Regions from separate parts of the Psychrobacillus sp. FSL H8-0487 genome, predicted to be linked through region 2. Evidence: predicted binding sites of a transcription regulator. Region 2 holds the regulator's gene; the other holds the start of a gene.
The links. Region 2 encodes NrdR, which represses ribonucleotide reductase genes. Its sites were predicted from a motif close to AACACNATATATNGTGTT; they were not measured.
Positions count from the first base shown of each region.

Region 1: a site for NrdR is predicted at 1,620-1,637, ahead of MHI47_RS11085 (vitamin B12-dependent ribonucleotide reductase). Genes of this name have one in related genera too.

Region 1 covers NZ_JBBOZA010000001.1:2,173,642-2,185,890, forward strand. Annotated here, with positions in the region: gene MHI47_RS11085 (vitamin B12-dependent ribonucleotide reductase) at 1-1,588, opposite strand, end outside; gene MHI47_RS11090 (lipoate--protein ligase family protein) at 1,749-2,585, opposite strand; gene MHI47_RS11095 (rhodanese-like domain-containing protein) at 2,688-3,071, shown strand; gene MHI47_RS11100 (ATP-binding protein) at 3,136-4,410, shown strand; gene MHI47_RS11105 (ribosomal maturation YjgA family protein) at 4,422-4,835, shown strand; gene pnuC (nicotinamide riboside transporter PnuC) at 4,930-5,652, opposite strand; gene gcvPB (aminomethyl-transferring glycine dehydrogenase subunit GcvPB) at 6,165-7,625, opposite strand; gene gcvPA (aminomethyl-transferring glycine dehydrogenase subunit GcvPA) at 7,618-8,964, opposite strand; gene gcvT (glycine cleavage system aminomethyltransferase GcvT) at 8,989-10,092, opposite strand; glycine riboswitch at 10,248-10,342, opposite strand; gene MHI47_RS11130 (shikimate kinase) at 10,459-10,971, opposite strand; gene MHI47_RS11135 (hypothetical protein) at 11,086-11,283, opposite strand; gene comGF (competence type IV pilus minor pilin ComGF) at 11,264-11,698, opposite strand; gene MHI47_RS11145 (hypothetical protein) at 11,695-12,003, opposite strand; gene comGD (competence type IV pilus minor pilin ComGD) at 11,993-12,249, opposite strand, start outside.
Region 2 covers NZ_JBBOZA010000001.1:2,477,296-2,489,544, reverse strand. Annotated here, with positions in the region: gene pnpS (two-component system histidine kinase PnpS) at 1-803, shown strand, start outside; gene MHI47_RS12690 (carboxylate--amine ligase) at 815-2,029, shown strand; gene hflK (FtsH protease activity modulator HflK) at 2,300-3,295, shown strand; gene hflC (protease modulator HflC) at 3,295-4,275, shown strand; gene polA (DNA polymerase I) at 4,354-6,981, shown strand; gene mutM (bifunctional DNA-formamidopyrimidine glycosylase/DNA-(apurinic or apyrimidinic site) lyase) at 6,994-7,866, shown strand; gene coaE (dephospho-CoA kinase) at 7,879-8,475, shown strand; gene MHI47_RS12660 (glyceraldehyde-3-phosphate dehydrogenase) at 8,951-9,955, shown strand; gene speD (adenosylmethionine decarboxylase) at 10,155-10,538, shown strand; gene nrdR (transcriptional regulator NrdR) at 10,660-11,124, shown strand; gene MHI47_RS12645 (replication initiation and membrane attachment family protein) at 11,175-12,249, shown strand, end outside.

The DNA of each region.
Region 1 (12,249 bases), 300 kb from region 2:
CGATAACGTTATCTTGCATACGTACACCAACACTTACTGTTTCTTTTAACGCTTCATAGTCCACAGTCTTAGTTTCTTTGTTTGCAAATTGTGCTAAATTCACAGCAGCCAAGTTACACACAGAATATGGTGCAAGTGGTTGCTCTCCACAAGGATTAGTAGCGACAACTTTTTGTCCATATGCTGTAGCATTCGTTTTTTCATTTGCATTATCGATGAAGAAAACACCAGGTTCTGCAGAATAAGTAGCACAAATATTGATCAAATTCCAAAGATCTTTCGCTTTTACTGTGCGATAAGTTCGAACCTCATAGCCCATTCTTTCCCACTCACGAACATCGCCAATCTTATGCCAATTTTCGTTGTAGAAATCCATTTCTTCTGGAGAATAAGCTTCAGTTGCCGGGAAACGCAAGTCAAAGTCGCTGTCTTCTTCTACTGCTTTCATAAAGTCATCCGTCAGCGTCACGGAGATATTTGCACCAGTTAAAAACTCAGAATTATGAACGGAATAAGTTCCGCCATCACGTAATTTTGTTTCAGCATCACGAATGATTTCTGCATTAAATCCACCTAGACCTGGAATAGCTTTGTAATTGATAATCCCTTGATACATCGCTTCTTCCTGAACAGTAAGTGGTTTGAATTTAAGCTTGTCCTTCGCGAGTTGTTTGATCGTTTCATCATTTGTGTTTTCAATCAAGAAACGTAAAATACGAGGGTTTTGCATTTTAGAGATTATAAATTCCGCAATATCAGGGTGCCAATCTGCTAGCATGATCATTTGTGCACCTCTACGAGAACCACCTTGTTCGACAAGATGAGTTAGTTTAGCGATATCGTCTAACCATGAAACAGAACCAGATGATTTTCCGTTTACTCCTCGAGCTAACGTATTTCTTGGTCTTAGAGTAGAACCGTTTGTACCAACTCCACCACCACGGCTCATAATTTCCATAACTTGTTTGCGGTGGTCACTAATCCCTTCACGCGAATCTGCAACGAATGGCATCACATAACAGTTAAAATAAGTAACATCCGTTCCCGTTCCTGCACCATATAATACTCGTCCAGCTGGGATGAATTTTAAAGAAACTAGTTGTTGGTAGAATTTCTCAAACCATTCTTCCCGTTTTTCTTCTGTTTTTTCTACAGACGCAAGTCCTGTCGCGTTTCTTTTGGCAATTTGCTCGTAATATACTTCAAGAGGTTTTTCAATCACGCTTAAAGGACGAGTAATAATTCCAGATTCGATCTTGGCAGCATCGTCAATCGCACTTCGGTAATCTTCCTCGATTTGCACTTCAGCTGTTTTCGCTTGTTCGTTAATCGAAACGATATACCCTAGACCACGCGCTGGAAATTTAGGATCTTCTTTAACTGTTAGAACAACAAAGTCTCCTGCTTTTAACGTTTTCTTTTCCGTATCCTTAAAGGAATAACGATCGATCATGACAAGTCTCGACACACCTTTATGTGTAAGTGTCATATCTTCTGTGATCGAATGTACTTGTGGAAATAATTGGATATCTTTGTTTAATGCTTCAACATTTAAAGTAAGGTTCGTTTCATTTTTAGTTGTTACCATTTACTCTTCCTCCATTCTACAAATTGCAATTGACACAACATGTAGTAGTTTCATTTATAATACGACACAATATATTGAAGAGTAAAGCGAAACTAGTCAGGATTAATTAATATAATCCCTAACTCCTAGTTTTCGAATTTACTATAAGACATTGTTACTTTTATTTTTTATAATTCCATTTATCATTAGCATATCTTGTCACTTCTAGTTGTTTTACGTAATTCTTCTGTTCTTGCGTTAAGTTATATTCGACCAATTCTATCTCCAAGGCATCTGCAAATCCTTTTTTAAAAGCAGTTTTACATTCTTCCATTGTTACCGGTTTTGATATTATTTTGTTAATGGAGACAGCTTTTTGAGATAGGCCTTTTCTCACTTTCTCTCTTACCTCTTCTGAAGCGAATTTAAACGTTTGAATTAATTTATCTTCATCAAGATCAAGTAATATTGCACCATGTTGTAGAATAACACCTTTTTGTCTTGTTTGTGCACTACCAGCAACTTTCTTTCCTTCGACGACTAATTCGTACCAGCTCGGTGCATCAAAACAAACTGCTGATTTTGGGTTTTTTAAATTTTCTTTCTGTTCGTCTGTATTCGGAACAGAAAAATAAGCGTTTAAACCAAGATTTTGAAATCCTAGCAGTAAACCCTCACTGATAACACGATAAGCTTCGGTTACAGTTGCTGGCATACTTGGATAACTCTCTGTAACGATTACACTGTATGTAAGTTCATGTTCGTGAAGTACCCCTCTTCCCCCTGTAGGTCTACGCACAAAACCAAGTCCTAATCTTTTCACTGCTTCTATATCAATCTCTTTTTCCACAGTTTGAAAATAACCAATTGATAATGTTGCTGGATTCCATTCGTAAAATCTAATAACCGGGGGAATAAGACCCTCACTATGCCAATCCAGTAAGGCTTCGTCCAACGCCATATTGTATGATGGACTGCAGGGGCCAGAATTTATGAAGTACCATTTTGTCTTTTCCACCTTAATCTCTCCCTTCACAACGTGTATCATTTTATCAAATAGATTGAATTGTATCTAGCACTTCTTTTATAATGAATAGGAAACATAGAGAGGGGAAAGACCGTGTTAGAATTATTGTACTTCGTTATCGCTATACTTGTTGCCTTTTTAGTCTATGCTGGAATCTCGGCATATCGTTTAAAGAAAACTGTAACCAATCTCACGCAAGAACAATTTATTGAGGGTTACCGTAAAGCACAGCTTATTGATGTGCGTGAACCAAAAGAATTTGATGGTGGACATATTTTAGGAGCAAGAAATGTTCCTTCTACTCAATTTCGTCAGCGTTATAAAGAAATTCGTCCAGACAAGCCCGTGTACTTGTATGATCAAAGTGGTGCAAGAAGTGCGCGTGCAGCAATGTTTTTAAAGAAAAAAGGATATACACAGTTATTCCAGCTCCAAGGTGGGTTCAAAGCTTGGACAGGTAAAGTTAAATCTAAGTAATACATAAGGTTCTTCTAAACAGAGGAACCTTTTTTCTTTCATCCACACAATCTGGAGGGTTTAGATGCAAAAACACATTTTGTTTTCTCATTTAGAAGATTTTAGAATCACTCACCCAAATTATGATGATTTTGCTATTGTTTCAAGACGAATTATTGCTACTTTGAATGAACGGGCAACAGGAGATTGGCAAGTAATTGATATTGGCGACTCTATTCTTCAACTGGAGGGAAATTTGTTAGATATGATGGAAAAAGGCTTACTTCCATACGAAGTGCTATGTTCTATTTTCGAAGCAAAGGCTCAGCGTAAGATTTCTAGTAAGTCTCCATTAAGCTTTGAGAATAAATTAGAAGTTGTAGAAACATTTGAAAACAATCTTATTTTCTTTCCACAATATAATGTGGCCTTAACTCTTGCATTTAACTATTCTGGAGGAAATACCTGGCCAGAATATCAGTTTTTTTCAACTTCGGTAGATCAAGCCTTGAGTTTCTTACAAGAAATTAACGAAAAGCTAAGACAATTGTTAATGCAGTCTGTAACTTATCTGGTGGATACAGAAAATGGTGTCCAACGGAGAAATTATGGAGAGCAGGCAGCTGTGAGTAGAGACGATGTCCTTTTAGCAGAAAGTATTAAACAAGATATTTTTCGTTCCATTGATGAATTTTTTAAACAAGATGGGTATTTCTTTAAAGAATATGGACTTCCCTATAAGCGAGGTATTCTTCTTTATGGTTCCCCTGGTAATGGTAAAACAACTTTAGTAAAGTCAATTACTGGATCAACGAAAGCTCCGGTTGTCTATTGGCAGATTACAGAGTTTACGGGTAGTCATTCCATCCAAGAAGTATTTGGTATTGTGACAAGACTAGCACCTGCTATTTTAGTTATTGAAGATATAGATTCCATGCCAGAATATACTCGTTCAGTCTTTTTAAACACCCTAGACGGCGCCCAATCCAGAGAAGGACTATTTATCATAGGGACAACCAATTACCCTCAAAAAATTGATCCTGCACTTATTAACCGTGCTGGTCGTTTTGACCGAGCGTATGAAATTCCTTCTCCAACAGCAAAAGTACGACAAGATTATTTACGCAAACTAGATATCAAAGGAATACTCTCTGACGACCAAGTGAAAGAGATGGCCAAGCTTTCTAAAGGGCTGTCTATGTCCCAGTTAAACGAACTATATATGTCCGTTGCTCTAAACTGGCACTATGATGGGAACTTGGATTACGAGAAGAGAATAGAAGAACTAACAAAGCAAAATAATCGATCAAATAAAAACAACTGGGAAAATGATGAAAACTCTATTGGATTTAACTACTAATGAAGAACTGAGTGATAAATTTGCATTTTATCAATGAACCGAAAAGGATTTTTTACGTAATTGCGGTTATACTCACTATTGCCCTTGGGTTGAGTAGTAGATATTTTAATACGTTGCCTCCTTTCATCCAAAGTCATGCCGGTGATACAGTATGGGCAATGATGGTGTATTTTCTTTTTCGGTTTTTCTTTGTACACAGAAGTAAGTATGTAGCATTATATCTAAGTGTTATTTTTTGTTTTATAGTTGAATTTAGTCAGCTGTATCAAGCAAATTGGATTAATACAATACGTGATACTTTGCTGGGTGCTCTAATACTCGGTAAAGGTTTTCTTGGAAAAGATCTACTACGGTATTGTATTGGTATTGTTATAGCTTTTGTAGTGGATAAAAGGATTTATCCTATTATTGCTCAAAAACACTAGGTATACCCCGATTAAAGGTGCTGAAAAGTTTTTATGATAACCTAAAAAAAGCTTGCCAATTATTAATTGACAAGCCTTTTTATGATAAATAATATTACCCCTCCAATATAAGTTTGCTTTCGCTTTCCATTAATCCCCCCACGTCGTCTTGTTCTTTGCACATTTTTATCCAATTTACATATCCGTATATTGAGTTAACTAGAAATGCGGTCCACATCACTAACATCGACCAATCGTTTCCACCTGATTGCAATAATGTAATAGCCCATAATACAATGGATAATCCGTTGACGACAATCCATAGCACCCACTGTTCCGCATATCGTTTAATCATCAAAATTTGAGCAATAATGGATAACACGACAGCAACTGAATCAATTCTTACTTGTTGCCCTCCAATTAGATGCAGGAAGTATGCATAAAGAACCGAAGTTATAACAGCAATTACAATTAACTGAAACCACTGTATTTTGGTTAAAGTCTTTACTTTAACATCCTCTCCAGTTGTTGACTGATCAACTTTATTTTTATTCCACAAGTAAATTCCAACAAACTGCAACGGAAAGTAGAACAATCCATTTAACATCGCTTCTCCATATAATCCGTATGTATAGGATATGTATGCATATGTTCCAGTTTGGACAATCCCAAAGTAATAATTACTGATTTTCCCTTTCGCTACTAGAACAACGCATAGCATCCCTGTCAGAGAGCTAATCAAACCCAGCAACGAGTCACCCCATGCAAAAAATAAGTAAATATTTACTAAAGTAAAGACTCCTAGCCAAGCTAGCTCAAATTTCGTCCAGTTTTTCATCTTACCCTCCAAAAAGTTTAAATTTGCCTCTGATACCTACTGGTAAAAGTCGTAGAATACTCGGAAGCGAAACTAATCCTTTATAGGCTAAAAGCAAGCATACTCTTCTTTCTCTAACATTAACCCAATACTAGGACTTAAATAAAGAACAAGAGATACCGACGTCGATTAGGACCAACATGAATATAAACTGAACCCAACTACCCTCAGAAGTTGAGGCTTTCGTTTTTTCTTTCATTATTAATCTACCTCAGTTGTCTTTACACCTGTAAAGTTTTTAGTTTACAGTCATAGTATACGTATATGGATATAAAGTTACAATAAGAATTTTATATTTTAATAGAGTAGTATGTCCTTCAAAGGAATATGTTTACATGCTCGAAAAGAAAAGCCAGACTCAATATAGGTTGGGTGTGATAGTTAGAAACATATTAAGTGTTTTATCAGCACTGAAAGTACTAATACATACAACTAAAAGGGTGTGATCCCGGAAGAATCACACCCTTTTTCTGTTATGCTTTTATATATCTTAATACCGGCTTACGCGCAGCTTTTGTTTCATCTAAACGGTTAATAACTGTAGTATGAGGAGCATTTTGAACGATTTCTGGATTTTCTTCTACTTCTTTTGCAATTTGAATCATTGCATCACAGAATGCATCCAAAGTTTCTTTTGACTCCGTTTCTGTTGGCTCGATCATCATACCCTCTTCTACATTCAATGGGAAGTAGATTGTAGGTGGATGATAACCAAAGTCAAGCAAACGTTTGGCCATATCTAGCGTACGAACGCCCAATTTCTTTTGGCGACGACCACTTAGTACGAATTCATGCTTACAATGGCGGTTATAAGGAAGATCGAAATGTCCCTCTAATCGTCTCATCATATAGTTTGCATTCAATACAGCGTACTCTGTTACAGCTTTAAGACCATCAGGACCCATTGAACGAATATACGTATAGGCACGAACATTTATACCGAAGTTTCCGTAGAATGGTTTAACTCTTCCAATTGTTTGCGGACGGTTATAGTCAAATGTATATTTGTCATCCTCTTTTACGAGTACCGGGCTTGGTAAGAACGGTATTAAATCAGCCTTAACTCCAACTGGACCTGAACCAGGACCTCCGCCGCCATGTGGACCTGTGAAAGTTTTATGCAAGTTTAAGTGAACACAGTCAAAGCCCATATCTCCAGGACGTGCTTTTGACATAACGGCATTTAAGTTTGCACCGTCATAATACAATTTACCACCCACACCGTGGATAATCTCTGCTAATTCTAATATTGTTTCTTCGAATAAACCTAATGTATTAGGATTAGTTAACATCAACGCAGCAGTATCTGGACCTACTACACGACGTAAATCTTCCAAATCTACTAAGCCTTCCTCATTTGATTTGACGGTAATCGTTTCGAAACCTGCAACTGTTGCGGAAGCAGGATTCGTTCCATGCGCTGAGTCAGGTACAATTACTTTTGTACGCTGGGTATCCCCATTTGCTTCATGGAATGCACGAATCATCATGAGCGCAGTCCATTCTCCATGTGCACCTGCAGCTGGTTGAAGTGTCACTTCATCCATCCCAGTGATTTCGATCAAATGTTCCTGAAGATCGTACATTAACTCCATTGCGCCTTGAACAGAAGCCTCATCTTGTAATGGATGAATATTCGCAAACCCAGGGAAACGTGCAACTGATTCGTTAATTTTTGGATTATACTTCATCGTACAAGAACCAAGCGGATAGAATCCTGTATCCACCCCATGATTTCGGTTAGATAAAGCCGTATAATGACGCATAATATCTAGTTCGGATACTTCCGGCAATTCAGCTTCTTCCACGCGCTGCATACCTTCTGGTAATAGAGTTGATAAATCTACTTCAGGTACATCTAGTTCAGGTAGGTTATAACCTACACGACCCTCTTTCGTAATTTCAAAAATTAGTGGTTGATTATCTTTATGCATGAAGAGCCCCCATTTCTTGCACGAGTGCATCTATTTCTTCTTTCGTACGCTGCTCTGTAACAGCAATTAATACATGGTTTTTAAGATCTGTGTTCACTCGCCCTAGATCAAATCCACCGATCATTCCCTTTTCAAGAAGTACTTTATTTGCATCTGCCACGGAACCATTTACTTTTACAACAATTTCGTTAAAATGTGCACCTTGATACGGCACTTCGAATCCTGCTTTTTCAAAGGATTGTTTTGCATAATGTGTTTTTACAATATTTTGAGTTGCCATTTCTTTAACACCTTTTTTACCAAGTGCTGTCATCGCAACGGAAGCTGCAAGTGCGTTTAATGCCTGATTTGAACAAATATTGGATGTAGCTTTATCGCGGCGGATATGCTGTTCGCGTGCCTGTAAAGTTAGTACATAACCACGACGGCCTTCCTCATCTGTTGTTTCACCTACTAAACGACCTGGAACTTTACGCATAAGCTTAGTGCTTACTGCAAAGAACCCACAGTGTGGACCACCAAAAGCTTCGGAAATCCCGAATACTTGCGCATCTCCAACTGTAATATCTGCTCCAAATTTACCCGGGGGTGTTAAGACACCAAGTGCTAACGGATTGGCCGAAACAATGAACAAGGCATTTTGCGCATGAGTTAATTGCTCTACTTTTGCTAAATCCTCTATTTGTCCAAAGAAATTAGGATATTGAACCATTACTCCAGCAGTATCCTCATCTACTAATTCTTCTAATTTCATCAAATCAGTTACTCCATCTTTCATTGGCACTGTAACTACTTCGATATTTTGTCCTTTTGCATATACCTTCACCACATCTATATATTCTGGGTGTGTTGCTTCTGATACGAGTAGCTTTTTGCGACGCGTATGAGCTGCAGCAAGGTTGCCCGCTTCTGCTAGTGCAGTACCACCGTCATACATAGAAGAATTCGCAAGGTCCATTCCTGTTAGTTCACAAATCATCGTTTGAAATTCAAAAATTGCTTGAAGTTCACCTTGAGAGATTTCAGGTTGATACGGAGTATAGGCAGTATAAAACTCTGATCTAGAAATAACATGATCTACAATAATTGGCTTGAAATGATCATAAACACCAGCACCTAAAAAGGAAGCATATTGTTTACTGTCAGCATTTTTTGCAGCAAGCTGGCTCAATTCTTTCAATAGAGCAGATTCTGCTTTTGCAGGTTTAATATTGTACTCACCTTTAAAACGAACTTTTTCAGGAATGTCTGCAAACAATTCATCAATTGCGGAAATGCCAATTACATCTAACATTTCTTTTTGATCTTGCTCAGTCATTGGTAAATAACGATGCTTCATCAATGTACAACCTCTTTCTAAGTCTTATTTTTCTCTTTTATAAAACGGAGTTGCTATTGTAATTGCTTTTAATCGTTTATTTCTTATCTCAATTTCGACCTCTTGCCCAAGTTCAGCAAATGTTGCGTTAATTAAAGCTAAACCAATATTTTTCTTCAATGTAGGTGATTGTGTACCAGATGTTACATGACCAATTTGCTTATTATCTACAAATACTGGATATCCCGTACGAGGAATTCCTTTATCTATCATTTCGATTCCAATACTCTTCCTTTGTACACCGTTCTCTTTTTGTTCAAGCAATATAGATTTACCATTGAAGTCTTGTTCTTTTTTAAGTTTAACAACAAAACCGATATTAGCTTCAAGTGGTGAAATATCTTTTGTCAGTTCTTGACCGTACAGTGGTAAACAGGCTTCAAAACGTAAAGTATCACGCGCACCTAAACCACAGGGTAATATACCTTCTTCGGTTCCAGCATCTAAAATACTACTCCATAGGTCTGTTAAATCTTTTGCAGATGCATATAGTTCAAATCCATCTTCGCCTGTATAGCCAGTTCGAGACACAATTACATCTTTACCCGCGACATCGACATTATTTGCAAAACGGAAGAATCCTATTTCGTCTAAATTTTGAGTAGTCAGCTTTTGTAAAATGCCTTGCGCTGACGGACCCTGTAAAGCAAGTAAACCATAATCTTCTGATTTATTTACTAATGTTACATCACCTGAAGCATTTTCCTGCATCCAGTTAAAATCTTTTTCAATATTGCCAGCATTTACAACTAGAAGATAGTGATTGTCATCCATTTTGTAAATTAACAAATCGTCGACTATTCCGCCGTCCTTATAACACATAGCTGTGTATTGAGCCTGGCCTTTTACTAATTTGGAGACATCATTCGTCATAATCTTTTGAAGATATTCTTCACTATCTGTGCCCGTTAAGATAATTTCACCCATATGAGAAACATCAAACAATCCCGCTTTCGTTCTCACTGCCTCGTGCTCCGCCTTAATGCTAGAGAATTGTACTGGTAACTCCCAACCTCCAAAGTCAATCGTCTTTCCTCCGTAATTTGCATATACATCAAATAAAGGTGTTCGTTTCAACTGTTCTGCCAAAATTATCTCCTCCTTCACATTTCCATACAAAAAAGGACAGAAAAACCCCTTTGGAAAAACAAGGGTTCTCTGTCCTGGGACCTGAAAGTTTACCAAAAATGGCTTTCCTCTTTGGTGGCTTTACGTAGGATAAACGAAAGCGCTCTCCAGAGTTGCGTCCTATACGAGTTCTTTTGCCTGAGAGATTCATAATTTTCATTACTTGCTCCTTCGGCGACGCAGCTAGTACGTTCTCTCCCCATATAATCATCCGCGATATCTGTATAACTCACTCTTTGTCTATATCCTAACATTCAAGTAATTCAGAAGCAATACTTTTTGATAAAATTAGTAAAACACGAACATTACAAGGGTATTATTACACTTTCATTCGCCTTTAAGCCTATTCACTTGATATCCTGCATACTCTGTAATTTGTCTAAGAGGTCTATGTTCTGTTCGAATTGAAATATGTGCAGCCTTTTTATAGAACCATCTCCTCGTTCTATACAATCTTTCTAATTCTTCCTTTGTACTGTTTTGCACAATCGGTCTATTTTTGTCGTTTTTAATTCTCATCCAAATATCTTCAAAAGTGGCATCTAAATATAATACAAGCCCAGTTCTTCGCATCACTTCAATATTTTTTTCGCTCATGGCAACGCCACCACCTGTCGAAATGATACAAGATTCGTTTCGGAAATTCTCAAGAAAATCTGTCTCTACTTTTCGAAAGTACGCTTCGCCTTCTTGTTCAAAAATCTCAGGGATTGTTCTATTTTGTAATCTAACAATTTCCTTATCCATATCGTAATAAGGCATTTTTAAGAAAAAGCTCAATCTTCTACCGATTGCACTTTTACCACTTCCCATAAATCCTACTAAATATACCTTATACATGATTCACCAACTCACTAAATTCCAATTTTCTCGGCGCCGCAACACCATCAAGTTATTCTTTATTATAGTGAGTGGCTTTTTTTATTACAACTATAAAAATAGCCCTATGAACAACTATTGCGAATTTTGTCGATGGGACAGCTCTATTTTTTCGATGGCTGCACCTGTATAAAACATTTCTAAAGCAGTATACGTCTGATATTTGGATTGATAAGCAGCAGTAATAGACAGCAAGAAGATTGTCACAACCATTAAAAGAATAACTACAGCCGGAAAAAATACTCCTCTTTCATTACCTAGCATATGTGACATAAAAAACATGCTCCTTTTCTACATCATTTAAAAAAACCACTCGCATTCGTAGTGAGTTTCCTATCACTTCGACAAAAAAAGATTCTATATTAACTAACATATGCTCGTGACCATCCATATTTTTTGTTTTGCGAATAACGTTTTGATAGGATTCCAATTTGTATTTCATTTCATTTTTTTCAATCGTAATTCCTTTCGAATTATCATGAACAGCGATGGAGTCTACTTCGGTTAAATACGAATCTGCATATTGGATGAACAAAGCCCATTCTGTTTCTGTCGTATCTGTCACATTTGCTTCGGCGTTCGTCATCCACCACATAGTGCTAGCCACTACCTGAGCGAAAAGCATAAATACTGCTAAATGGAGAATACCCTCCAGTAAAGTGTATCCTGACTGATCTCTAAGTTTCATTTGATAAGGGACACACATTTATGTTTCTTTTCCTGCATCCCATCATAATCTATACAAATTGATTCGCTACTAATTTCATATGAATACATAATCTTATTCACTTGCATACCTCCAGTTTTCATATTTTCTACGGTATACATCTTTGAAACTTCATACATAACTAGCGATGAATGATAATCTCTTTTTTTATCTTCTAAATGCACAACCATATAATTTAGAAACGGTAAAATTGTCGTAGTAATGATAAATATGATACTCAAAGATAAAACTGTTTCTGGCCAAGAAAAGCCTTCACTATTTTTCATAATTTATAACACCTCTACCTATATATAGAGTTATTCGCTTCTCCCCTCTTTCTGTTTCAAATAATAAGTTTCCAAAATTGTTAAGATTACCATTTGGATGAAAGGAAATCGTTTTGATCGTACTCTCATCTGCTAAATGCATATTCCTCGGTAATTCTTTTTCAAACAATATGACATTAGCCGATCTTGCTTGGTAACTCCTTCGATTGTTAATAAAATAAATATAGGTATATTTGTTTTCTCCTA
Region 2 (12,249 bases):
AGAAAAACATACATACTTATTATATGGATGCTTACGGAGCTCCTGTCATCGGTGAACATGGAAAATGGCTTGGGATAGTGATAGTCATGCATGAGGTGACGGAGCTTGTGAAACTGGAGCAAGTTAGAAAAGACTTTGTAGCAAATGTTTCGCATGAATTGAAGACACCTGTTACTAGTATTAAAGGTTTTTCCGAAACATTATTGTATGGAGCGTATAAAAATGAAGAAACTTTACTTTCTTTCCTAGAGATAATCCATAAAGAAAGCAATAGACTTCAAATGCTCATTAATGATTTGTTAGATCTTTCCAAAGTGGAACAAGTAGGATATGAAGTAGACTTACAAAAGGTCAACTTATTGGATGTCGTTGCGCGAAGTAAAGAAATGACTAGTCATATTGTTGAGGAAAAGAATATGCGCCTGGAGATAATATCTGATGAGCCAGTCTTTGTATTAGGTGATTTAAATCGTTTAATCCAAATAACGATGAACTTATTGATGAATGCACTGACTTATTCCCCTGAAGATAAAACTGTTACTATAACCATTAGTCAGACTAAAAAGTGTGGAGTAATACGTATTCAGGATGAAGGAATTGGAATTGCAAAAGAAGAGATTAACCGAGTATTCGAGCGTTTTTATCGCGTAGATAGAGCTAGGAGCAGAAACTCGGGAGGAACTGGGCTAGGCTTAGCAATTGTTAAGCATCTAGTGGAAGCGCATCATGGCTTACTAGAAGTAGATAGTGAAGTAGGAAAAGGTACTGTCTTTACGGTATCTATTCCGCTTGTTAAAAGATAACGGAGGTATTTATGAATAACCAACCCTTTATCCCAATAATTATTGGGACAGATATGAATGCTTATAATATGGCAATTTCTTTTCATGAGGAATACAATATTAAGCCAATATTAGTAGGTAAAGAAGAAATGTCTTTTACTAAATGGAGCAGTGTGATTGAACATATTGAGATTCAGCCAAACTTATGGGATAAATCTGCATTTGTTCAAGTACTTTCTGAAGTCGCACAAAAATATAAAACAAACGATAAGCAATTGCTATTAATAGGAACAAATGATTTTTATGTGCGATTAATAATTGAAAATGCCGATGCTTTAAAGAAAATGTATGTTTTTAACTATATGTCGGAAGAATTAATGAACAATCTATTGGTGAAATCAAATTTCTATAAGCTTTGTGAAGAGCATGGAATTGATGCACCGAAAACTTATTATTATTCATGTGCAAAAAAAGCGGCATTTACAGAGGAAGTTCTCTATCCGCTAATTATAAAACCAAGTAATGGTGTGATGTATTATAAAAACAAGTTCCCTGGCCAGCAAAAAGTTTATCGAGTAGAGTCTAAAGCGGAACTAGATGATATTTTAGAAAAAGTAAATGCAAGTGGTTATACGGAAGACTTGATCATTCAAGATTACATCCCAGGCGATGATACATATATGTGGGATTCCGTATTTTATATGAATTCTAAAGGTAAAGCTGAACTTAGCACTCTTGCACAAGTGGTGCTACAAGAGCATACTGTAACTGCTATTGGTAACTATACAGCGCTTATTACTCGATATAATGAGGAACTAATGAAAAAGCTACAGCACTTTTTAGAAGCAGTCGGTTATGTAGGTTTTGCTAATTTCGATTTAAAATTTGATGAGCGAGATGGCAAGTTCAAAGTATTTGAAGTAAATATTAGACAAGGTCGTTCTAGTTATTATACAACTGCTCTTGGACATAATATGGCTAGATATTTTGTGGATGATGTTATTTATCAAAAGGAAAAAGCCCTTACTTTGTTGAATGAGCATTATTTGTTTACGGTAGTACCTAAAATAGTATTAAAGAAATTTGTTGAAAATGAAGAGATTCAACAAGAGGTTAGAATGCTATTGAGGTCTGGTAAATGGGGAAATCCACTTTTCTACAAGAAGGACAAGCATTTTACGCGTAAATTATTTTTAGTTGCTCGTCAGTTCAATTATTATAAGAAGTATAAAAATAATAATTGGTAAGGAAATATTTACAATTTATTCACAAGGGGTTTACAATTGTTTGCTATATTTAAAAAGACCCCTTTTCCAAACGATGTACCTAAAAAGCTAGCATTTTTGCTAGCTTTTTTTATTTGGCTCAAATAATATCCTATTCCAACTAAACCCTTCAAAATTCCAACTAAAAAACAAAACCCAAGAAAAGTAAAGGAAACAAGTATTCTATTAATTTTGAAACTAATTACCAACTTAAACCGTAAAAGGAAGTATACATAAAAAGGAGGAAATAATATGAGTACTAAAAGATTATTAACTATTATCGCTTTGAGCTTAATGGGCATTATGTTAATTTCTGCTGTTTTTACTTCATGGTATACGGTAGATGAGTCGGAACAAGCAATCGTCATCACATTTGGTGAAGCGAGTGAGCCAATAGTGGATCCGGGATTGAAGTTTAAAATGCCATGGCCAATTCAAACAGTAGAAAAACTGTCTAAAGAAACGTTTAGTCTGAAATTTGGTTATAGCCAATCTGCAGATGGAGAAATCGAATCATTTGATAAGGATACAAAAATGATTACAGGGGATGACAATATTGTATTAACGGATTTAGTCGTTCAATGGAAAATAACAGATCCTAAATCATATTTATTTAACGCGGAAAATCCAAGAGAACTACTTCATGATGCAACTTCAGCTTCGATACGTTCCATTATTGGGAACTCTAAAATAGATGATGCTTTAACATCTGGGAAAGCTCAAATTGAGAGTGATACAAATGATTTGCTACGCTCGTTAATAGAAAAGTACGATATTGGTATCTCTGTATTAACAGTGAAGCTACAAGATGTGGAGCTTCCCAATGCAGAAGTTCGTTCAGCATTTACAGCGGTAACAGACGCTGAAGAAACGAAAAATACAAAAGTAAATCAGGCCGATAAATACAAGAACCAAAAGTTAAGTGAAGCAATAGGTGAAAAAGATGCGATTATATCTAATGCGAATGGGTATAAAACCGCTCGTATAGAACAAGCAAAAGGGGATATAGCACTATTTGATAAACTCTATGTAGAATATCAAAATAACAAAGAGATTACAAAACAGCGTTTAGTTATGGAGACATTAGATGCAGTACTACCAAATGCTAATCTGTATATTATGAATGATGATGGTGGGACGATGAAATATCTTCCTCTTCAATCACTAGAAGCTACTAAACAAGCAACTCCACCAGCTAGTACTACAACTGAAACAGAGACAGAAACAGAAGAAGGGAGCGGAAAGTAATGACTGAAAACAAAAATCCATTCTCCAATCTAGAAGCAAAGTTTAAGACTGTAGATAACAAAGCAAGTAAAGCTCCTAAAGAGAAAAAACCGATAGATTACAAAAAATATACGAAGTCATTTATCGCCATCTTCTTAATTTTTGTCTTGTTCATTATCGCCCTTGCGAATATCTATGTGGTCAAAGAGGGAGAATTTAAAGTTATTCGTCAGTTCGGGGAGATCAAAGACATTAAACAAAATCCCGGAATTCATATGAAAATACCATTCGTTCAATCTGTCACTACAGTACCTAAATATCAAATGAATTATAATATATCTGAGGCAGAAATAAATACGAAAGACAAACGTCGAATCATTATTGATAATTACGCAGTGTGGAGAGTGGTAAATCCAAAAGAGATGATCTCTAGTGCGGGTACATTAGTTGGAGCTGGCTCCCGTATGGAGGAATTCATCTACTCAGTTGTTCGCTCGGAGCTAGGTCAATTAGAATATAGTGAAATTATTAATGATGAAAATTCATCTCGTGGTAGTTTGAATGATCAAATAACAAACCATGTTAATGAGTTATTGAAAAAAGATAACTATGGAATTGAAGTAATAGATGTTCGTATTAAACGAACAGATCTTCCTTTGGAAAATGAGCAATCTGTATACAATGAAATGATTTCAGAAAGACAAAGTATTGCTCAAAAATTCCTTTCTACCGGGGATGCAGATAAACGTAGAATTGAAGCGGAAACTGATCGCGAGGTTCGTGAAATGTTGGCATCTGCCAATAAAGAAGCATCTGTCATAGCGGCTGAAGGGGATGCAGAGGCAGCAAAAATCTATAACCAAAGTTTTTCAAAGGATCCCGAGTTCTATTCGCTGTACAGAACTTTAGAATCTTATAAGAAAACAATTGGAAGTGAAACGATGATCATTATCCCTTCTGATTCACCATATGCAAACATCCTATCAGGTTATCTAGAATAGTATATGAATCGTCATTCTCCTTACTGTCATGGTAAGATATAGGGAATGACGGTTTTTATTATTAAGGAGTGAATGTATTTGTCAACCGAGAAAATCCTATTATTAGACGGCAATAGTTTGGCATACCGAGCTTTTTTTGCCCTACCTTTATTAACAAATGAACATGGAATACATACAAACGCAGTATATGGCTTTACAATGATGCTACAAAAAATTATGGATGAAGAAAATCCTACTCATATGCTTGTGGCATTTGATGCCGGGAAAACGACCTTCCGTCACTCTACTTTTGGGGATTATAAAGGTGGAAGACAAAAAACACCACCAGAACTATCGGAACAATTCCCTTATATACGCAAGTTAATCGACGCTTATGGTATTAAGCGGTACGAACTGGAAATGTATGAGGCAGACGATATTATCGGTACTTTAAGTAAGCAAGCAGACGAAAAAGGGCAGCAAGTTGTAATTGTTTCAGGTGATAAAGATTTAACGCAACTAGCTACCGATAAAACAACTGTGTATATCACAAGAAAAGGCATTACCGATATTGAAAAATATACACCTGAACATGTACAAGAAAAGTACGGCTTAACTCCATTACAGATTATAGACATGAAAGGTTTAATGGGAGATGCTTCTGATAATATTCCAGGAGTTCCTGGTGTCGGAGAAAAAACAGCTATTAAGCTTTTAAAAGAACATGGTTCGGTAGAGGATTTATATAAAGCACTTGATACAGTTAGTGGCGTTAAACTAAAGGAAAAACTCATCGCCAACGAAGAGCAGGCAATTATGAGTAAGGCATTAGCTACGATTGAAACAGCTGCACCGATACAGATTTCTATAGACGATCTTTCATATACTGGTCCTAATATGGAAGAGGTAATTGAAGTTTGGAAGGAACTAGCTTTTAAAACTCTTCTTGAGAAATCTGACTATATTTCTGAGGAATCCGAAACTACAGAAGTAGCATTCGAGATTGTTGAAAAAATTGACTCTACAATATTAGATAAAGTAATGTCAGTCCATTTAGAAATGTATGATGGGCAATATCATACAAGCGAATTATTAGGTATTGCTTTATCAGATGGAGAAAAGGGTTATTTTGCTCCTGCTGATATAGCTTTTCAATCGAAGGATTTTTGTTCTTGGTTAGAAAATGCTACGAATAAAAAGTATTTAGCAGACTCCAAAGCAACACAAGCAGTGAGTAGAAAACATAATGTGAATGTACATGGAGTGGAATTCGACCTTCTTTTAGCAGCGTATATAGTAAATCCTGCTATCTCTTCAGAGGATGTTGCGGCTATTGCTAAAGAATTTGGATATTTTAACTTGCTGACAAACGATAGTGTTTATGGGAAAGGTGCCAAAAAAACCGCACCTGAAATCGAGAAAATTGCAGAACATGCCGTAAGAAAAGCAAGGGCTATTTGGGACTTGAAAGAAAAGTTAGAAGTAAAACTGGAAGAAAATGAACAATATGCGTTGTATAAAGAAATAGAGCTACCGCTTGCATCTATCCTTGGTACGATGGAATCAGATGGGGTGCTGGTGGATAAACAAATTCTTGTAGAAATGGGTCATGAGCTTAATATTAAGTTACGAGCGATTGAACAAGACATTTATGCGTTAGCTGGTGAAACGTTTAATATTAATTCACCTAAACAATTAGGTGTAATACTATTTGAAAAAATTGGTCTTACCCCTATTAAAAAGACAAAAACGGGCTATTCAACTGCAGCAGATGTTTTGGAAAAACTAGCAAGTGAACATGAAATAATTGAGCAAATTTTACTATATCGTCAATTAGGTAAACTCAATTCCACATATATCGAAGGATTATTAAAAGAGATTCATGAAGATGATGGGAAGATCCATACCCGATATCAGCAAGCCTTAACTTCAACTGGGCGTTTGAGTTCGATCAATCCAAACCTTCAAAATATACCAGTTCGTTTAGAAGAAGGTAGAAAAATACGTAAAGCCTTTGTTCCTTCACAACCGGGATGGGTAATGTTTGCGGCGGATTACTCTCAAATTGAATTGCGTGTTCTTGCCCATATGTCTAAGGATGAAAACCTGGTAGAAGCTTTTAATAATGATCTGGATATTCATACTAAAACGGCTATGGATGTATTCCATGTGGAGCAGGAAGCAGTAACGTCCGATATGCGCCGTGCTGCTAAGGCAGTTAACTTTGGGATTGTGTATGGTATTAGTGATTATGGTTTATCACAAAACCTAGATATTACTAGAAAAGAAGCGGCGACATTTATCGAGAATTATTTAAATAGCTTCCCAGGTGTAAAAGGATATATGGATGATATCGTTCATGATGCGAAACAAACAGGCTACGTTACAACAATTTTGAATAGACGAAGATATTTGCCTGAAATAACAAGTTCTAACTTTAATCTCCGCAGTTTTGCAGAACGTACTGCTATGAATACACCAATTCAAGGGAGTGCAGCCGATATTATTAAAAAAGCAATGATCGATATGGCGGAAAGATTAATATCAGAAAATATGCAGACCAAAATGCTACTACAAGTACATGATGAATTAATTTTTGAGGCTCCACCAGAGGAAATTGCAATGCTAGAAAAAATAGTGCCAGAGGTGATGGAAAACGCTATTAAACTGATTGTACCTTTGAAAGTGGATTATGCCTTTGGTTCATCTTGGTATGACACGAAGTAGGGGGTAACTTGTATGCCGGAATTACCAGAAGTAGAGGGCGTATTACGCGCCCTTCAACCAATTGTAACTGGAAAGACTATTAAGTCAGTAGAAGTTTCTGAAACCATTTATAATTCCAAAGCAATTGGTAAAGAAGCAATTATTAAAGGGTTAGATGTAGAGCAGTTTTGTCTAGTTTTACCTGGCACAAAGATCGACCATCTAGAAAGAAGGTCCAAATATATTTATTTTCATCTTCTAAAGGATGGACTCCCTTATATGCTTGTATCGCATTTGGGCATGTCAGGGGCATGGTTTTCTGTGAAAAACTTGCATGAAATTACAGAAGCTAAGTTTAGAAAGCATGCGCATGTTACCATCTATTTTGAAGAAGGGGATCTGTTAGTCTATTCGGATATCCGACGGTTTGGCGAACTGCGATTCTTAGAAACAGAAGCGGACTACCCACCTCTACTATTAATGGCACCTGAGCCTTTTGATCAGCATGCATTAGATCATTTTCTGCATATGAGTGCATTGCCAAAATACGAAAATAAGGCCATAAAAGAATTTATCATGGATGGTCATGTTGTATCTGGTTGTGGCAATATTTATGCAACAGAAGCATTATTTCGTATGAAAATACATCCGGCTCGGGCAGTAAAAAGAATTAGTAGAGAGCGGAAAATTCATTTGTTTCAAGAAATTGTAATTGTCTTACTTGATAGTATAGAAAATGGGGGTAGTACGATCTCTGATTATCGTACTATTAATGGCGGAGCAGGAAATATGCAAAATAGACTTCAAATGTATGGCAAAAAGGAATGTGGATTCTGTGGCACGAAAACGAAACAGAAGACAATCGGTGGTCGGACATCTACCTATTGCCCAGCATGTCAAAAATAAGGGAGCAACCAGATGATTATTGGATTAACGGGAAGTATTGCTAGTGGGAAAAGCACCGTTGCGAATATGTTATCGGAAATGGGCTTTCCCATTATTGATGCAGATCTTGTCGCGCGTGTAGTAGTTGAAAAAGGAACTGCGACTCTAGAGACAATTAAAGAAGTTTTTGGTACACAAGTTATCCATGAGGATGGAACGTTAAATAGGGAAGAATTAGGGGCATTAATTTTTTCAGATCCTTCCAAACGTAAGCAGTTAAATGATATTATGCATCCTGCTATCCGGGAAGAAATGTTAGTGCAAAGGCAACAGCTTGTGCAACAAGGGAATCCAGTAATTATTATGGATATACCATTGCTTTTTGAAAGTAGATTACAATCTTTTGTCGATAAAATCCTTGTTGTGACTGTAACTGAACAAAAACAATTAGAAAGATTGATGGCTCGAAATGGTTTTACACATGAAGAAGCCAGATTACGTATTCAATCACAATTACCTTTGTCTGTTAAAGAAGAAGGTGCGGATGCGGTTATTTATAATAATGAAACCATTGAGGAAACAAAACAACAATTGCAAAAAATATTGGAGATTTGGGAGCAAACAAACTAAAGGTTAGTTAATAACATTTTAAGCATTAGAATTCGAAAAGTGATATTATTTTTTCGCAAGTGGAAATAAAGAATAAGAGAAGCGTCTGAATTTGTATCTTCAGATGCTTTTTCTAAGTATAAGGAAAAATTTCCTTCTATTATTCCTAAATAGTATTGTTGAAGAGGATTTGCGTACAGGTAAATGCCATCATATTTTCGAAAAAAGAAAGGTTGTTTGTGACGTTAGTCATAAACAGCCTTTTAAAAATACTCGGTAATAGTAGAGAAATAATTCGATTCATAGCCAATAAGAAACTATAGTAACAGGTTTTTACTTTCCTAACTTCAGCTGTTCTGTAACCAACTGCAAAGTTATTTGAAAATACTAACATTTATAATGTATACTTTAGGGGCTACACAATAAAGAAAATGTGTTATACTAATTCAAGGTTATAAACAATTAAGTATCACACAGTTACAGGAGGACTTTTCACATGACAGTTTCAGTAGCGATTAATGGTTTTGGACGTATCGGACGTATGGTTTTTCGTCAAGCAATAGCACAAGAGGATTTAAATGTGGTAGCGATAAATGCGAGATACCCATTAGAGACGTTGGCACATCTTATTAAATATGATTCTACACATGGTACTTTCACTGGAGATATTTCATTAGCAGAAAACGCACTAATCATTGATGGTCAGCGTGTTCAAATTGTGGATGATCGAGATCCAGCAAATTTACCTTGGAAAGAGTTAAACGTGGATATTGTAATTGAATCTACTGGAAAATTTAATGATGGAGAAAAAGCTAAAGCACATATCGAAGCTGGTGCGAAAAAGGTAATAATCACAGCTCCTGCAAAAAACGAAGATGCCACAATTGTTATGGGAGTTAACGATGATAAATTAGATTCATCGATTCACCATATTATTTCAAACGCTAGCTGTACTACAAATTGCTTAGCACCTGTAGTTAAAGTATTAAATGATACATTTGGTATTGAAAATGGGTTAATGACGACTGTTCATGCATATACAAACGATCAGAACAATCTCGATAATCCTCATAAAGATTTAAGACGTGCACGTGCTTGTGGCCAATCAATCATTCCAACTTCCACTGGCGCTGCGAAAGCACTTTCACTTGTGTTACCTGAGCTTCAAGGGAAAATTCATGGTATGGCGTTACGTGTGCCGACTCCGAATGTCTCTTTAGTAGATTTAGTAGTAGATTTACAGAAGGATGTTACTGTTGAAGAAGTAAATGATGCTTTTGTAAAAGCATCTGAAGGGGCAATGCAAGGGATTTTAGGAATTACGATGGAGCCGCTAGTATCAATCGACTTTAATACTTCTACATTATCTACTACAGTAGATGGGTTAACTACTATGGTAATTGGTAACCGTAAAGTGAAGGTTCTTGCATGGTATGATAACGAGTGGGGTTACTCTGCTAGAGTAGTGGACCTTACTAAAAAAGTAGCTTTATCACTGTAATTATCTTATCCTCTTTCTAGATGATAGAAAGAGGATTTATTAGTTCTTGCATAATTCTGTAAAACAACATATAATGAGAATCGTGTTACTTTATTAGAACACCGACTACTTAAAGGGTTAGGACCTCTTTGGACTAACTTTCCCCCGTGGTAGTCAACTTTGAGGTTAAAAATAAACTTATCAAAGGGGGAAACGGACATTGGAAACAATGGGACGTCACATTATTGCAGAACTATGGGAGTGCGATTTCGACAAACTTAACGATATGCAATTTATCGAACAAACATTTGTTGATGCTGCACTAAAATCTGGTGCAGAAGTTAGAGAAGTTGCATTTCACAAATTTGCGCCACAAGGTGTAAGTGGAGTCGTTATTATTTCCGAATCGCATTTAACGATTCACAGCTTTCCAGAGCATGGTTATGCGAGCATTGATGTGTATACATGTGGTGATTTGGATCCATCAATCGCAGCTAACTATATTGCAGATGCTCTTAATGCTGGAATTCGCGAAACGTTAGAAATGCCACGTGGTATGGGACCAGTTAAAAAGCCTGCATCACGTTTGACAGTTCAAGCGTAATAAATTTATACCTGACTGAGTGAGCAGAGGAGTGATTCCTCTGCTTTTTCGATTTTATAGAAGAATATTGTTATAATAGATACATACATAAAAATACCGTGAAGAATTAGGAGAGATCTATATGAGATGCCCAACTTGTCAATACAATGGCACAAAAGTTGTCGATTCTCGTCCTGTGGATGACAATAAGGCAATCCGAAGAAGAAGAGAGTGCGAAGAATGTGGATTTCGTTTTACCACATTCGAAAAAGTAGAAGAGACACCATTAATCGTTATTAAAAAAGATGGTTCTCGAGAAGAGTTCAGTCGAGAAAAAGTATTGCGTGGGCTAATTCGTGCATGTGAAAAGAGACCAGTGGAGTTAGAACGACTAGAAAATATTGTTTTCTCTATAGAAAAAGAATTGCGAAGAATGGGAAATGCAGAAGTTAGGTCAGAGGACGTCGGAGAGATTGTCATGGACCAGCTAGCAGAAGTAGATGAAGTAGCTTATGTTCGTTTTGCTTCCGTCTATCGCCAATTTAAAGATATAAATGTATTTATCGATGAATTAAAGGAAATTTTAAAGAAAAACCCTTCCTTATAAATAGCATTATTTTAATACTTATCAATATAAAGGAGTAGATACAATTGTCGATGTTATATAAAGAACTACAGCCAGCAGATTTGTATATGATTCGCTTACCATATTCTTTATCAGATTATGATCGGCAATTGTTAACTTTGTTTTATCAACCGTTAGTTGGAGCAGAAAGCATAAGTTTGTATTTAACACTTTGGGCAGACGGAGACCATAATGATAAAGAGCGATGGTCACATTATCAACTGATGAATGTCCTTGGAATGCCAATAGGGAAAATTTTTCAGGCCCGTCTTGCTCTGGAAGCAATTGGTCTTCTCCGTACTTGGAAAAAAACAATGGAGGATGGAAGTGTATTCCATTATGAACTTGCAGCACCATTAGATGCTGAGTCATTTTTAAAGGATCCATTACTTTCTATGTTTTTGCTCAATAAAGTAGGAGAAAATGCCTTTAAACAACTACGTAATCGATTTATACTAAGTTCTAATTGGAATGACGGTTTCACGGACGTCTCTAGAACTTTTGTTGATGTATTTAAACCGTCTACTAAAATGAATAATACTGTATCTTACGATGAAGATTTCGAATCGAAGGAAAGAAAGTCTTCTGTTCCTTTTTATTATAATGACTTTGACTTTTCGTTACTTCAAGAAGGTCTTTCAGAACAATTAGTGCCTAAATCAGCGATGACAATAGAAGCGAAAGAAGTAATTGCAAAACTCTCTTTTTTATATAATTTAAGTCCTGTGGAAATGCAAAAAGTTGTTATACTAGCGTTAGATGATGATCTGCATTTATCCGAAGCGAGATTAAAGAAAGCGTGTGCAGATTATTACAAGCTGACTGTTTCGAAAGTAGCCCCTATTATTGAAAAGATTCAGAAAAAAACTGTACCTTCTGAACCTACGGAGCCTTTAACAAAAGAAGGTGAGTTAATACATTATTTAGAAACAACGCCTCCGATATCTGTATTAAAAGATATTGCGAATGGGAAAGAACCAATTCTTGCAGACGTTCAGTTGGCGAATCATTTTGTTACTCATTTTAAAATGCCAGTTGGAGTTGTAAATGTATTGTTGCAATATGTATTACTACGTACAGACATGAAACTCACGAAAAATTATGCAG